Regions from separate parts of the Streptomyces yerevanensis genome, predicted to be linked through region 1. Evidence: riboswitches for the same ligand, from Rfam matches in the RefSeq annotation. Region 1 holds a riboswitch; each other region holds the start of a gene.
What was found. A riboswitch is a leader RNA that binds a small molecule or an ion and turns the genes downstream of it on or off. The one in region 1 is predicted to bind cobalamin.
Positions count from the first base shown of each region.

Region 2: another riboswitch for cobalamin. It lies ahead of OP79_RS00310 (cobalamin biosynthesis protein); the one in region 1 lies ahead of OP79_RS11715 (ribonucleoside-diphosphate reductase subunit alpha).
Region 3: another riboswitch for cobalamin. It lies ahead of OP79_RS03905 (CbtB domain-containing protein); the one in region 1 lies ahead of OP79_RS11715 (ribonucleoside-diphosphate reductase subunit alpha).

Region 1 covers NZ_JNWJ01000009.1:136,746-141,738, reverse strand. Annotated here, with positions in the region: gene OP79_RS11730 (nucleoside hydrolase) at 1-900, shown strand, start outside; gene OP79_RS11725 (GNAT family N-acetyltransferase) at 964-1,470, shown strand; gene OP79_RS11720 (ribbon-helix-helix protein, CopG family) at 1,477-1,716, opposite strand; cobalamin riboswitch at 1,818-1,958, shown strand; gene OP79_RS11715 (ribonucleoside-diphosphate reductase subunit alpha) at 2,103-4,472, shown strand; gene OP79_RS11710 (ribonucleotide-diphosphate reductase subunit beta) at 4,475-4,993, shown strand, end outside.
Region 2 covers NZ_JNWJ01000001.1:56,428-61,420, forward strand. Annotated here, with positions in the region: gene OP79_RS00285 (alpha/beta hydrolase) at 1-28, opposite strand, end outside; gene OP79_RS00290 (class II aldolase/adducin family protein) at 102-800, opposite strand; gene OP79_RS00295 (lysozyme) at 996-1,757, shown strand; gene OP79_RS00300 (inorganic phosphate transporter) at 1,946-3,160, shown strand; gene OP79_RS00305 (hypothetical protein) at 3,173-3,394, shown strand; cobalamin riboswitch at 3,465-3,608, shown strand; gene OP79_RS00310 (cobalamin biosynthesis protein) at 3,735-4,706, shown strand; gene OP79_RS00315 (cobyric acid synthase) at 4,703-4,993, shown strand, end outside.
Region 3 covers NZ_JNWJ01000003.1:78,540-83,532, reverse strand. Annotated here, with positions in the region: gene OP79_RS03930 (PTS-dependent dihydroxyacetone kinase phosphotransferase subunit DhaM) at 1-379, opposite strand, end outside; gene dhaL (dihydroxyacetone kinase subunit DhaL) at 372-971, opposite strand; gene dhaK (dihydroxyacetone kinase subunit DhaK) at 1,035-2,027, opposite strand; gene OP79_RS03915 (four-helix bundle copper-binding protein) at 2,200-2,571, shown strand; gene OP79_RS03910 (histidine phosphatase family protein) at 2,649-3,218, opposite strand; cobalamin riboswitch at 3,330-3,490, shown strand; gene OP79_RS03905 (CbtB domain-containing protein) at 3,527-3,760, shown strand; gene OP79_RS03900 (CbtA family protein) at 3,786-4,550, shown strand; gene OP79_RS03895 (acyl-CoA dehydrogenase family protein) at 4,737-4,993, shown strand, end outside.

The DNA of each region.
Region 1 (4,993 bases):
GACCTGAAGGCCTACACCTCCGTGGGAGGCAACCTCCCCGCCGAGCAGACCTACCTCAACGCCCGGGCCCTGGCCCGAGCAATGCGCATCGACGCCGACATACCGGTCCACCGGGGCGCGGGCCGCCCCCTGACCCGCCTCCCGTACACGTCCGCGTCCGCCTTCCACGGCAAGGCGGGCCTCGGCAACGAGACGCTGCCCGACTCCACGGCCGCCCACCTGCCGGAGTCCTCGGCGCAGGCCCTCATCCGGCTCTCCCGGGAGTACGAGGGCGAACTCACCGTGTGCGCCACGGGCCCGCTCACCAACGTGGCGATCGCACTCCTGGAGGACCCGGCCTTCGCCCACCGCGTCAAGAAGTTCGTGTTCATGGGCGGCGCCGCGCAGGTGCCCGGGAACATCACTCCGGTCGCCGAGTTCAACATCTGGGCCGACCCGGACGCCGCCGAGGTGGTCGTCTCCTCCGGCATCCCGTTCACGATGGTCGACCTGGACGCCTCGCACCGCTGCCTGCTCGGGCCCGCCGACCTGGCCGTCCTGGAGGCGGCGGGCCCGGGCACGGCGCTCGCCGTCCGGCTGCTGCGGGTGTACATGGACGCGTACCTCCGCCACGGCGGGGGCGACGCCTGCCCGTTGCACGATCCGCTCGCGGTGGGGGTGTGCGCGGACGAATCGTTCATCACCGCCGCGGAGGGCGCCGTCATCGTCGAGTCCGCGAGCGAACTGACCCGCGGCAAGACCGTGTTCATTCCCTCGGCCGCACAGCGTGTCTACTACGCCGACTCCCCCGTGCTCACCGCCCGCACGGCCGTCGCGGGGCGCGTGGCCCTGGGGCCGGGCACCCGCGACTTCACGAAGGACTTCGCGGCGACGCTGCCTCAGTGGCCAGGGGTGGGCTGAGCCACACAGGGCCGCGGCGAAATCCACAGGCCGTTGTCGTACCTCTCCGGCACACTGCAAGCCATGGACATCACGATCAGGCAGGCGATGCCCGACGAGTACGAGACCCTCGGCGAGATCACCGCGCAGGCCTATCTCGGGGACGGCCTGCTCGACTTCGGCGAGAGTGATTGGTACCTGGGGGAGCTGCGGGACGTTGCGAAGCGGGCCGCCGCAGCCGATGTGCTGATCGCCGTCGAGCACGACCGCGTGCTGGGCGGCGTGACCTTCGTACCGTCCGGCGGACCGATGGCCGACATCTCGGGCCCCGATGAGGCCGAGATACGGATGCTCGCCGTCGCCCCGGAGGCTCGTGGCCGGGGTGTCGGAGAGGCGCTCGTACACGCCTGCGTCGATCGGGCACGGGCCACTCCCGGTTGTGTACGCATCGTGCTCTCCACCCAGCGGGCCATGCACTCCGCGCATCGCATCTACGAACGGCTCGGCTTCACCCGCACTCCGGAACGCGACTGGAACCCGATCCCGCACCTCGACGACATCAGCCTGCTGGCCTACGAGTTGGAGCTGTAGCGGCCGTCACCAAACACGCGGCTCTTCAACCTCCGCCCGCGCGTCAGCGACCTCCGCCCGATAGGCAGGGTTGTTGCGCCACTCGTCCAGCTCGGCGGCGGCACGCCGGTACTGCTCCCGGACGTACGCCTCGTGCACAGCCACTCCGATGGCCTCTGCCAAAGTGACGCGCCAGGCGGCGGCCAGCTCTTCCAGCTCGCGATACGTCTCTTCGTCCAGGCGCAAGCTGATGGTCTCCGGCGTCATGGAGGCACCGTAACGCAACGCCTTCGCCTGTCGCGTCCCATCGAGGTTCCGCGATGCAACACAACATGTGGGGTGCACTTCCGTAGCCCAGCACAAGATGTATGCTCATGCTCGCTGTCGCCGCAGGGGAATCCGGTGCGAATCCGGAACTGTCCCGCAACGGTGTACTTGTGCATGTCTGTCCCCGGGACTGGCCGTGCGCGAGCGTCAGTCCGAGGACCTGCCGACAGCGCGCCCAGGCCAATCCGGTCCGGGCGACCATGACCGTCCGGGCCTCGCGGAGTGGGCCGGTGGACGCGGCGTCCCGCTGTCGCAGAGCGCGTACGCCCGTGTGCCCCGAACCCCCTCTCCCCGCAGGCCCCTTGCCGAGCGAGGGAGAGCCCCACGTGACCATCGCGCCAGCCGAACCGGTTTCAGCAGCCCTGGAGACCGACAGTCCCGGAACCGCGCTGTTGCGGACCCTGACCGAGCTGACCGCCGACCTCCCCGACACCGACCCCGGCCGGGTCGCCGCCGCCGCGTTGCGCGGCCGGTCCGCCCGCGCGGACGAGACGGAGTTGCGCGAGCTGGCCACCGAGGCGGCGGCCGGCCTCATCTCCGAGGACCCCGCCTACTCGCGGCTGGCCGCCCGCCTGTTGACCATCGGCATCCGCGCCGAGGCCGCCTCGCAGGGCGTCACGTCCTTCACCGAGTCCGTCGCCGTGGGGCACCAGGAAGGGCTCATCGCCGAGCGGACCGCCGAGTTCGTACGCATCCACGCCGAGCGGCTCGACTCGCTCATCGACCCCCAGGCCGACGACCGTTTCGGCTACTTCGGGCTGCGTACGCTCCACAGCCGGTACCTCCTGCGGCACCCGATCACCCGCGAGGTCATCGAGACGCCCCAGCACTTCATGTTGCGCGTCGCCTCCGGACTGGCCGAGGACGACAGCATCCGGTCCGTCGACGAAGTCGCCGCGCTCTACCACCTGATGAGTCGGCTCGACTACCTGCCCTCCTCCCCCACCCTCTTCAACTCCGGTACGCGGCACCCCCAGATGTCGTCCTGCTACCTCCTCGACTCCCCCAAGGACGAGCTGGACTCCATCTACGAGCGCTATCACCAGGTCGCCCGGCTCTCGAAGCACGCGGGCGGCATCGGCATCGCGTACTCCCGGATCCGTTCCCGCGGTGCGCTGATCCGCGGCACGAACGGGCACTCCAACGGCATCGTCCCGTTCCTGAAGACCCTCGACGCCTCGGTCGCCGCCGTGAACCAGGGCGGCCGGCGCAAGGGTGCCGCAGCCGTCTACCTGGAGACCTGGCACTCCGACATCGAGGAGTTCCTGGAGCTGCGCGACAACACCGGTGAGGACGCCCGCCGTACGCACAACCTCAACCTCGCGCACTGGATCCCGGACGAGTTCATGCGCCGGGTCGACGAGGACGGCCTGTGGTCCCTGTTCTCCCCCTCCGACGTACCCGAACTGGTCGACCTGTGGGGCGAGGAGTTCGACGCCGCCTACCGCAAGGCGGAGGCGGACGGCCTCGCGAGGAAGACCCTCCCGGCCCGCGATCTGTACGGCCGCATGATGCGCACCCTCGCGCAGACCGGCAACGGCTGGATGACCTTCAAGGACACCGCCAACCGCACCGCCAACCAGACCGCCCTGCCCGGCCACACAGTCCACTCCTCCAACCTCTGCACGGAGATCCTGGAGGTGACGGACGACGGGGAGACGGCGGTCTGCAATCTGGGGTCCGTGAATCTGGGTTCCTTTGTCGATATGACGACCGATGATCTCGACTGGGAACGGCTCGACGCCACCGTCCGTACCGCCGTCACCTTCCTCGACCGCGTCGTCGACATCAACTTCTACCCGACCGAGCAGGCGGGCCGGTCGAATGCGCGCTGGCGCCCGGTGGGCCTGGGCGCGATGGGCCTCCAGGACGTCTTCTTCAAGCTGCGGCTTCCCTTCGACTCGGCCGAGGCCAAGGCCCTCTCCACCCGCATCGCCGAGCGCATCATGCTCGCCGCGTACGAGGCCTCCGCCGACCTCGCCGAGCGCAGCGGCCCGCTTCCGGCCTGGGAGAAGACCCGTACGGCCCGGGGTGTGCTGCACCCCGACCACTACGACGTCGAGCTCACCTGGCCCGAGCGCTGGGCGGCCCTGCGCGAGCGCATCGCCACCACCGGCATGCGCAACTCCCTCCTCCTCGCCATCGCGCCCACCGCCACGATCGCCTCCATCGCCGGCGTCTACGAGTGCATCGAGCCGCAGGTCTCCAACCTCTTCAAGCGCGAGACCCTGTCCGGCGAGTTCCTCCAGGTCAACTCGTATCTGGTGAACGAGCTGAAGGAGCTGGGCGTCTGGGACGCCCGCACCCGCGAGGCGCTGCGCGAGGCGAACGGTTCGGTGCAGGACTTCGCCTGGATCCCCGAGGACGTACGACGGCTCTACCGCACGGCGTGGGAGATCCCGCAGCGCGGGCTCATCGACATGGCCGCGGCCCGCACCCCGTTCCTGGACCAGTCCCAGTCCGTGAACCTCTTCCTGGAGACGCCGACCATCGGCAAGCTCTCCTCGATGTACGCGTACGCCTGGAAGTCGGGCCTGAAGACGACGTACTACCTGCGCTCGCGTCCGGCGACCCGCATCGCCCGCGCGGCCGGTTCCTCCTCGGCCGCCGCCCCCGTCCCCGTACAGCAGGCCGCCGACCCCGACGCGGTCGCCTGCTCCCTGGAAAACCCCGAGTCCTGCGAGGCCTGCCAGTAATCATGAGTGACAAGAACCTGCTCGACCCGGGCTTCGAGCTGACCCTCCGCCCCATGCGCTACCCCGACTTCTACGAGCGCTACCGGGACGCGATCAAGAACACCTGGACCGTGGAGGAGGTGGACCTCCACTCGGATGTGACAGATCTCGCGAAACTGTCACCCGGCGAGCAGCACCTCATCGGCCGTCTGGTCGCATTCTTCGCGACCGGCGACTCGATCGTCGCGAACAACCTGGTGCTGACGCTGTACAAGCACATCAACTCCCCCGAGGCGAGGCTCTACTTGAGCCGTCAGCTCTTCGAGGAGGCCGTGCACGTCCAGTTCTACTTGACGCTGCTCGACACCTATCTCCCCGACCCGGAGGACCGCGCCGCCGCGTTCGACGCGGTCGAGAACATCCCGTCCATCCGCGCGAAGGCGGAGTTCTGCTTCAGGTGGATGGACTCGGTGGAGAAGATCGACCGGCTGGAGAGTAAAGCCGAGCGCCGCCGATTCCTCCTCAACCTGATCTGTTTCGCG
Region 2 (4,993 bases), on a different contig from region 1:
CCGCGGCCGTCACTTTCACGGTGCGCACGGGTCCAGTCTCCCGACGGAGTGCGCCGTCGGCCACCCGAAGGGGCTCGTGAAAAGTACGGGCCGGGGGACGGTTACGGCTGGCCGTACCCCTTCAACCGCTCCCCCACTTCCGCCACCTGCTCCGGGCTCAGCAGCGACGGCGAGTGGCCCGGAAGCGACGACGCCGTCAGCCACAGGCGGCACATCCACTCCAACTGGGCCGTACGGTCGTAGGCCTGGAGGAGGGTGGTGCCGTAGGTGAGGGTGCCGTGGTTCTGGAGGAGGCAGGCCGTGCGGTTCCGCAGCGCCCGGAGCATGTTCTCGGCCAACTTTTCCGTGCCGTAGGTCGCGTAGGGGGCGACGCGGACGGGGCCGCCGAGCGCGGCGGCCATGTAGTGGATGAGCGGCAGTTCGGAAACGAGTGTGGAGACGGCCGTGGAGTGCACGGCATGGGTGTGGACGACGGCGCGGGCGTCGGTGGCGCGGTAGACCGCCAGATGCATGGGCAGTTCGCTGGTCGGAACGAGTGAACCGAGCACCTGCCGGCCGTCGAGACCGACCCCGCAGACGTCCTCGGGCCCGAGTTCGTCGTACGGGACTCCGGTCGGCGTGACCAGGACGGTGTCCCCGACCCGGACCGACACATTGCCCGACGTACCGACGACCAGCCCCTCGGACACCGTCCGGCGAGCCGTCGCCACGAGCTCGCGCCAGGCCCGTTCCGTCGCGTCCCGCGCACCCTGCCCCGCCACGTCCCGCCCGTCGCTCACGTCCCACCGCTGTTCGGCCATGCCACGATCCTGCCAGCCGCGCACGCCGGCCCGGCGCGGGCGAGGGCACTTTAGGGCGGAACACGCACCTCCGAAAGGGCGCATATACGAACAGAACGCCCGCCCGGATCAATTGGCCGATGACCGACGGAGTTTCAGGGATCTTCCAATAACCTCGGGGAGATTTGTCGTGCACGCCGCCATTCCGGGGGAAATATGGCCCGTGATCGCAAACCGTCCCGAAGTCGCCAACTGTCCCGAAGTCGCCACGCCCGCTTCACCGTGCTCTCCGTGGCGACACTGACCATCGGCACAACCGCCCTCGTCGAGATGCCGGTCTCGGCAGCCGCCAAGCCCAAGGGGCACGACGTCTCCTCGCACCAGAAGAGCGTCAACTGGCCGAAGGCGAAGAGCAAAGGCGCCAGGTTCGTCTACGTGAAGGCGACCGAGTCCCACACGTACCGCAATCCCTATTACGGCCAGCAGTACCACGGCGCACGCAACGCGGGCCTAGTCCGCGGGGCGTACCACTTCGCACTGCCGCACAAGTCGTCGGGCAAGACTCAGGCGGCGTACTTCGTACGCAACGGAGGCGGCTGGCGGGCGGACGGCTGGACGCTGCCGCCCGCGCTCGACATCGAATACAACCCGTACGGCAAGAAGAAGTGCTACGGACTGAGCAAGGCCAGGATGGTCGGCTGGATCAAGTCGTTCAGCAACGAGGTGAAGCGGCAGACCGGCCGCCGCCCGGTGATCTACACCAACTACAACTGGTGGAAGATGTGCACCGGCAACAGCTCCGCGTTCGCCTCGAACCACGCGCTCTGGCTGGCCCGCTACAGCTCGTCGGCGGGGCCGCTGCCTGCGGGGTGGAGGACATGGACGTTCTGGCAGTACGACAACGGCGGGAGCCTGCCGGGTGACCAGAATCTCTTCAACGGGTCCATGAGCCGGCTCAAGAAGTTCGCGAAGGGCTAGAAGCAAGGGCTAGCGGAGCCCAGTACTCCGCCTCAGTTCGACTCCCACGTCACCCCTCCGGTATATCCGGAGGGGTGACGCCTCGTTTTGGTACACCTCACGGTCCTGCCAAGTTCATCTTCCGTTCATCCAGGTTGCCTACGGTCCACAGACCGATGACGTCCGATAGAAGACCGGGTAACGGGTAAATGGAGAACTTCTCGCTGATCCTCGCGATAGTGGTGGTCACTGCCCTCGCGTTCGATTTCACGAACGGTTTCCACGACACTGCCAACGCGATGGCCACCACCATCTCGACCGGCGCCATGAAGCCCAAGGCCGCCGTGGCCATGTCCGCCGTACTCAACCTCGTCGGCGCGTTCCTCTCCGTGGAGGTCGCCAACACGATCTCCAAGGGCCTGGTCAACGAAGACGGCATACAACCCGAGGTGATCTTCGCCGCGCTCGTCGGCGCCATCCTCTGGAACCTGCTGACCTGGCTCGTCGGCCTGCCGTCCAGTTCCTCGCACGCCCTCATGGGCGGCCTGATCGGCGCCACCATCGCCTCGGCGGGCGCCGGCGCGGTGCACGGCGACGTCCTCGTCACCAAGGTGCTGATCCCCGCGATCGCCGCCCCGCTGGTCGCGGGCCTCGCCGCGATGCTCGCCTCCCGGCTGACGTACAAGCTCGGCAAGAACGCGAACGGCGAAGCCGCCAAGAAGGGCTACCGCACAGGTCAGATCGCCTCCGCCGGACTCGTTTCGCTGGCCCACGGCACCAACGACGCGCAGAAGACCATGGGCATCATCACCCTCGCCCTGGTCGCCGGCGGCGCCGTCGCCCCGGACTCGGACCCCCCGACCTGGGTGATCCTCTCCGCCGGTCTCGCGATCGCGCTCGGCACCTACCTGGGCGGCTGGCGCATCATCCGCACGATGGGCAAGGGCCTGACCGACCTTCAGCCGCAGCAGGGCTTCGCCGCCCAGACCAGCGCGGCCACGGTCATCCTGGCCTCCTCGCACCTCGGCTTCTCCCTGTCCACCACGCACTCGGTCTCCGGCTCGGTGATGGGCGCGGGCCTCGGCCGCAAGGGCGGTGTGGTGCGCTGGTCCACCGCCACCCGGATGTTCGTCGCCTGGGGCCTGACGCTGCCGGCCGCGGCTCTGGTCGCCGCGATCGCGGAGTACGTGACCTCCTTCGGCACTTGGGGCACCGCGTTCGTCGCCGTCTTCCTGGTCGCGTCCAGCGCCGCGATCTGGGTGGTCTCCCGCCGCCAGGTGATCGACCACACGAACGTCAACGACACCAACGGCACAGAGGAACCCGCCGACGTGGTGACCACGGCCATCACCGCCGTCACCCCGCCCCCGACGGGCACCGTCGAAGAGCCGGACACCGAGCCCGCCCCTACCGCCACGGTCTAAGGAACGAACAGCATGAAGATCGATTGGGCAGCCCTCGGCTCCGTCTTCGGAGTCAGCCTCATCGTCACCGTCGCCCTCGTGGGCCTCTTCACCCTCGGCATCGCCGGCCTCTCCAAGCGCGAGTCGGCGTCCGCCCAGGGCAACTCCGCGGCCCTCGCGACGACCGGCGCGTACGCCTGCTTCACGGCATGCACGGCGGCGGTGGCGTACGGGATCTATCTGATCGTGGCCTGACGTCCCGCACGCCACCCGCCTGTGTGGGCCTTCGCACACTCTCCCTTCGCAGGTCAGCGGCAAGTTGACGGCTGCTGATGGGCGTGGTGGACTGCCCGAGCCAAGTACGGCGGCAGAAGAGGAAGCCGGTGTGAGTCCGGCGCGGTCCCGCCACTGTCACCGGGGAAGTAACTCCCCGGGAGCCAGGAACTCTCGCCGTCGGTCTCGTCGAACCAGGGCGCGGACACCCTGAGTGAGGACATAACGCCATGCGCGGCTGCCTGTTGCGGATCAGTTTGCCGAGTACGAGGGATTCGAGGGCCCCAAGGGTTCTGCCTGACGTAGCGACAGGCTGACCCCCATGCGTGCCGATCGCGTTTTCGCGTACGGCGCCGCCGCCGGCCTCCTCGGTGACCAACTCCTCGGCGATCCGCGCCGTGGACATCCGGTCGCCGCGTTCGGGCGGGCCGCGGGCGCCGTGGAACGGGTGTTGTGGCGGGACCACCGTGGGTGGGGCGCGCTGCACACCGCCGTGTGCGTAGGCGGTGCCGTATCCCTCGCGGCCCTCGCCGCCACTTCCGTACGTACGTCCCGTGCCGCCTCCGTCGCGCTGACCGCCGCCGCCACCTGGACCGTGGTCGGCGGGACTTCGCTCGGCCGCGAGGCCCGGGCCATCGGCGAGGCACTCGCCGCAGGGGACATCGAGATGGCCCGGGAACGGCTGCCGCACCTGTGCGGACGGGACCCCCAGGCGCTGGACGCCGACGGGATCGCCCGGGCCGTCGTCGAGTCCGTCGCCGAGAACACCTCCGACGCGGTGGTCGGCGCGCTCGTGTGGGGCGCCGTGGCAGGTGTGCCGGGACTCGTCGGCTTCCGGGCCGTCAACACGCTGGACGCCATGGTCGGGCACAGGTCGTCCAAGTACCGGCGCTACGGCTGGGCTTCCGCGCGGCTCGACGACGTGGCGGGCTGGCCGGGCGCCCGGTTGACCGCCGTGCTCGCGACCGTCGCGGGCAGCGATCCACGCGGGGCCGTACGCGCCTGGCGCGCCGACGCCACCCGGCACCCGAGCCCCAACGCCGGGCCCGTCGAGGCCTCGTTCGCGGGAGCGTTGGGAGTACGGCTGGGCGGAACGCTGTCGTACGGCGGGCGAGTCGAGCACCGTCCGGTACTCAACGGCGAGGGGCGGGCCGTGCGGGTCGACGACATCGAGCGGGCCGTGCGGCTCTCGCGGCGCGTGAGCCGGCTCGCACTCGGTGCGACCGTCGCCGGGCGACTCGTCACGAGACGGCTCCTCACCAGACGACTCGACACAAAGGGGCGTACGTCATGAGCGGCGGCGGGCTGCTCGTCGCCGGGACCACCTCCGACGCGGGCAAGAGCGTGGTCACCGCCGGGATCTGCCGGTGGCTGGTTCGCCAGGGGGTGAAAGTCGCTCCCTTCAAGGCGCAGAACATGTCCCTCAATTCATTCGTCACACGCGAGGGCGCCGAGATCGGGCGCGCGCAGGCCATGCAGGCACAAGCCGCACGCGTCGAGCCGACGGCGCTCATGAACCCCGTACTGCTGAAGCCGGGCAGCGACCGCAGCAGCCAGGTCGTGCTGATGGGCAAACCGGTG
Region 3 (4,993 bases), on a different contig from region 1:
CCGCCGCCTCCACCGCCGTGAGGTCCGCTCCGGCCGAGGCGGTGACGACCGCGGCCACCGCGCCCTCGACGAAGGGGGCGTCCACGAGGCGGGTGTGGGCCGGGAGCTCGTCGCCTTCGGCGAGAAGGGTCTTCACGGTGAGGACCGCGCTGCCGAGGTCGGTGAGTACGGCGACACCGGCGCCGCGGTCCACGGAGGCGGCCGCGGCGGAGATCAGCTCGGCGCTGGTGCCGAGGCCGCCGTCCTCGACCCCGCCCGCCGGAGCCACCGGCGCGGTCGTGCCGCCGCCCGCGAGCCCTACCGCCAGCTCGGCGACCGAGGTGGCCACCTCGGCGCTGTGCGACACGAGCACGATCCCCACCAGCTTCTCGTCACTCACCGGCCGCCTCCTCGAGGGCCGCGATCAGCAGGGCGGAGGAGGTGGCACCTGGATCCTGGTGCCCGATGCTCCGCTCGCCCAGATAACTCGCCCTGCCCTTGCGGGCCTGCAAGGGCGTGGTGGCGAGGGCGCCCTCCTCGGCGGCGGACCGTGCCGCCGCGAAGGACTCGCCGAGCGCGTCGACCGCGGGCACCAGCGCGTCGATCATGGTCTTGTCGCCGGGCGCCGCCCCGCCGAGCTGCATCACCGCGTCCACGCCGGTGCGCAACGCGTCCGTGAGCTGCTCCTCGCTGACCTCGGCCGCGTCCCCGAGCGCTTTCCCGGTACGGCGCAGCAGTGTGCCGTACAACGGACCCGACGCACCGCCCACCGTCGAGATCAACTGGCGTCCGGCGAGCATGAGGACGGCGCCCGGCGTGCCCGGCGCCTCCTTCTCCAGTGTGGCCGTCACGGCCGTGAAGCCGCGCTGCAGATTGCTGCCGTGGTCGGCGTCGCCGATCGGCGAGTCGAGGGCGGTGAGCCGCTCCGTCTCGCGGTCGACGGAAGCGGCGGTCGCCGTCATCCAACGGCGGAAGAAGTCGGCGTCGAGCACAGGATCTCCTCGCATGGTGCTTGCGTAGTCATCGTGCTTGTCAGGTAAGGGAGTTGACCGGTCTCACATGCCCCAGCGCAGGCCCGCCGTACGCACCGGAGCGTCCCACAGCCGCAGCAGCTCCTCGTTGACCTGACACAGCGTCACCGAGGCTCCTGCCATGTCGAGCGAGGTGACGTAGTTCCCGACGAGGGTGCGCGCCACGGCGACACCACGCTCGGTCAGCACGCGCTGCACCTCCGCGTTGAAGCCGTACAGCTCCAGGAGCGGCGTCGCACCCATGCCGTTGACCAGCACCAGCACCGGATTCCTGGGGTTCAGGTCCTCCAGGACCGCGTTCACCGAGAAGTCGGCGATCTCCCGCGACGTCATCATCGCGCGCCGCTCGCGGCCGGGCTCGCCGTGGATGCCGATGCCCAACTCCAGCTCGCCGGGCGGGAGATCGAAGGTGGGGCTGCCCTTGGCCGGAGTCGTACAGGCGCTCAGTGCGACGCCGAAACTCCGGGAGCTCTCGTTGACCTGACGGGCCAGCGCCTCGACCCGCTCCAGCGGCTGGCCCTCATGGGCGGCGGCGCCCGCGATCTTCTCCACGAACAGCGTCGCGCCGGTGCCGCGCCGCCCCGCCGTGTAGAGGCTGTCGGTCACCGCCACGTCGTCGTTGACGAGCACCTTCGCCACCTGGATGCCCTCGTCCTCGGCGAGCTCCGCCGCCATGTCGAAGTTGAGTACGTCCCCGGTGTAGTTCTTCACGATGAACAGCACCCCGGCCCCGCTGTCCACGGCGGCGGCCGCCCGCACCATCTGGTCCGGCACCGGGCTGGTGAACACCTCTCCCGGACAGGCCGCCGACAGCATCCCCGGACCCACGAACCCGCCGTGCAACGGCTCGTGCCCCGAACCGCCACCGGAGACGAGCCCCACCTGCCCGGCCACCGGAGCGTCCCGCCGAACGATCACCCGGTTCTCTACATCCACGGTCAGCTCGGGGTGCGCGGCAGCCATGCCCCGCAGCGCGTCCGCGACAACCGTCTCCGCGACGTTGATGAGCATCTTCATTCCGTACCTCCGGGTGAGGTGAGCAGCCGTGGCCGCGTCCTGGATCTCTCAAAGCCTGCGGGTCAAGTATCGATCGCCGAGTGCGGTTGGGCACGGGTGGGAACGGCGGATCTCGTGCCCGCTTGGTGACGTCACCGGGTTTGGCGTGACGGTGTCCGGCTACTCGGACAGCGTGTCAGCGACAGATCAGCAGGAACTCGTCCGTTTCCTCGAGGACCGGTTCGCCTGTGCGCAGGCGTGTACCGAGTGCGCGCGGGTGTGTGCGCTGCGCGCGAGTCTCGCCGATCTCGACGGTCCCGAAGATCAACAGGAGCTGCGGCGCAAGAGCATCATGTGCGCGGAGGTCTGCGACGCGACCTGCCGCGTGCTGGCCGAGCAGACCTGGCAGGACGAGGCCGCGACGCGCGCCCAGGTCGAGTGGTGCCGCGGCGTCTGCCTGGAGACCGCGCACGTCTTCGACCGGAACCCCGGCGCCGAGGAGGGCGCGCTGGCCTGCCGGGACTGTGCGCGCGCCTGCACGGAGTTCCTCGCCCTGCTGAGGTGACGGGTTTGCTGGGGTGACGGTCCTGCCGGGATGTCGGCCGCCCTGAGGTGACGAGCAGCCGCCCAGGCCTCGGCCCGTCAGTCCCCGAGCCCCCGCCCCACCCGTACGTTCCAGCGTCCGGCCCGACCGCTGAGTTCCGTCGCGGTCAGCGGCGGTACGTCGATCCGCCAGAACGTCGGCTCCGGAGCACCGAGCGCCCGTACCACCACGGCCCGTACGATCTCCGGCTCGACGACGGCGAGGGTCCGGCCCGAGAACTGCCCGGCCGAATCGAGCCACTTGGCGACCCGGTCGCACAACTCGCGTACGGATTCACCGCCGTGCGGGGCGCAGGACGGATCCGCCAGCCAGCGCGCGACCGCCTCCGGCTCCTCGGCGCTCACCTCGGCCAGGCTCGCGCCGCGCCAGCGACCCACGTCCAGCCCCGCCAACTCGGGCTCGTCCGTGGCGTCGAGACCGAGCGCGCCGGCCGTCTCGCGGCAGCGCACGCCGGGGGAGACCAGGGCCCGGTCCACAGCGGGCAGCGCACCCGCTGCTGCCTCCGCGAGCCGCAGCCCGGCGGGGTCGAGAGGGCATCCGTCGTCGAAACGCGCCTCCCGCAGTGCGGCACTGATCGCTGGTGAGATCAACATCACTCGGCTGGTCATCGGCCCACTTTCGTACTCGAACGCCCGCTCAAAGCCCTTGCCCACACCGGGAATTGGCGCATGACCAGGGCAACGGCGCACTCTCCTGCACCGCGTGCGCCCTTGGCCGCCTCCCCGCTTCGCGGTACGGTCACGTCGATATTGACGACGGTTCGACGGAAGCCGGTGAGAATCCGGCACGGTCGCGCCACTGTAAGCCCGTAGCGACCGCCTCCCACCAGGGGCGGTGCAGTCCGGGCAAGTCAGACCCGTGGCCGTCGTCCTGTGCACCACCAAGATGGGACGCGAGTTCCCCAGGAGGTTCTGCCATGGCCCAGTCCGTCGCTCAGCCGACCGTGACCAACCCCGCTGTACCGGCCGCCGTGCCGGCCAAGCTGCCGATCGGCGCGATCGTCCCCTGGGCGGTCTTCTTCGGCATCCTGATGCTGGTCCTGCTCTACTTCGTCGGCGCCGAGCAGGGCGCCACCTCCGTGGTCTCCGGCGAAGGCGTGCACGAGTGGGTGCACGACGCCCGCCACCTCCTCGGCTTCCCCTGTCACTGACGGCGACGAGGAAGCGTACGAGCACATGGACTCAGCAACCGTCAGAAACCTCCTGGTGCGTGGCATGCTCGCGGGACTCGCCGCGGGCCTGCTCGCCCTGGTCGTCGCCTATTTCCTCGGCGAACCACGTGTCGACGAGGCCATCGCCTTCGAGGAGGCCCACGCCCACGAGCACGGCGGCGAGGAACTCGTCAGCCGCACCATGCAGTCCACCGCCGGTCTGAGCACCGGCGTCCTCGTCTACGGCGTCGCGTTCGGCGGCATCGCCGCCCTCGCGTACTGCTTCGCACTCGGCAGGATCGGCCGCTTCGGGCCACGCGCGAGCGCGCTGCTGCTGTCGACCGCGGGCCTGCTCGCGGTCTACGTCGTCCCGTTCCTCAAGTACCCCGCCAACCCACCCGCCGTCGGCGACCCCGACACCCTCAACCAGCGGACCACGCTGTACTTCCTGATGGTCGTACTCAGCGTGCTGCTGGCCGTCGGCACGGTGATCCTCGGCAAGCGCCTCGCGCCACGCCTGGGCAACTGGAACGCAACCCTCTCCGCGGGAGCCTTCTTCGTGCTCGTCGTCGGCCTGGCGTACGCGGTCCTGCCGTCGTACAACATGGTCCCGGAGGGCTTCCCCGGCACCCTGCTGTGGCAGTACCGGCTCGCCGCCCTCGCCATCCAGGTGACCCTGTGGACCGCGTACGGCCTGGTCTTCGGGTACCTCGCGGAGCGCGTGCTGGCTCCGCGTACGGCTGCTGCCCAGCGGGGGAGCGCCACGCAGGCAACTCCCGTACCGCAGTGAACAGTTGAGTCAAGCGATGGGCCCCCGGACAACCGGGGGCCTTTCCTTGTGCCACCCACGTGCCATCCACGTGTTACCCACTCCCGCGTGTTCCCAATTTCTGGAACACGTTCTACGGTGTGCGCCGTAAGACAGGGCGGCCGGAGCAGCAGGCCAGTAGGAGCCCCGTGGGAGCCAGGAGGCGCCGTGCATCTCGAATACACGCCGGAGCAGCAGGAGTTGCGCACCGAACTGCGCGCCTACTTCACCGAGTTGGTGCCGGAGAACGTCCACGCCCGGTACGCGGACCCGGCGGCGCAGAAGCGGTTCTACCGCGAGACCATCCGCCGGCTCGGCTCCGACGGCTGGCTCGGGGTGGGCTGGCCGAAGGAGTACGGCGGGCGCGGGCTGAGTCCGATGGAACAGTTCATCTTCTTCGACGAGGCCGCCCAGGCGGGCGTACC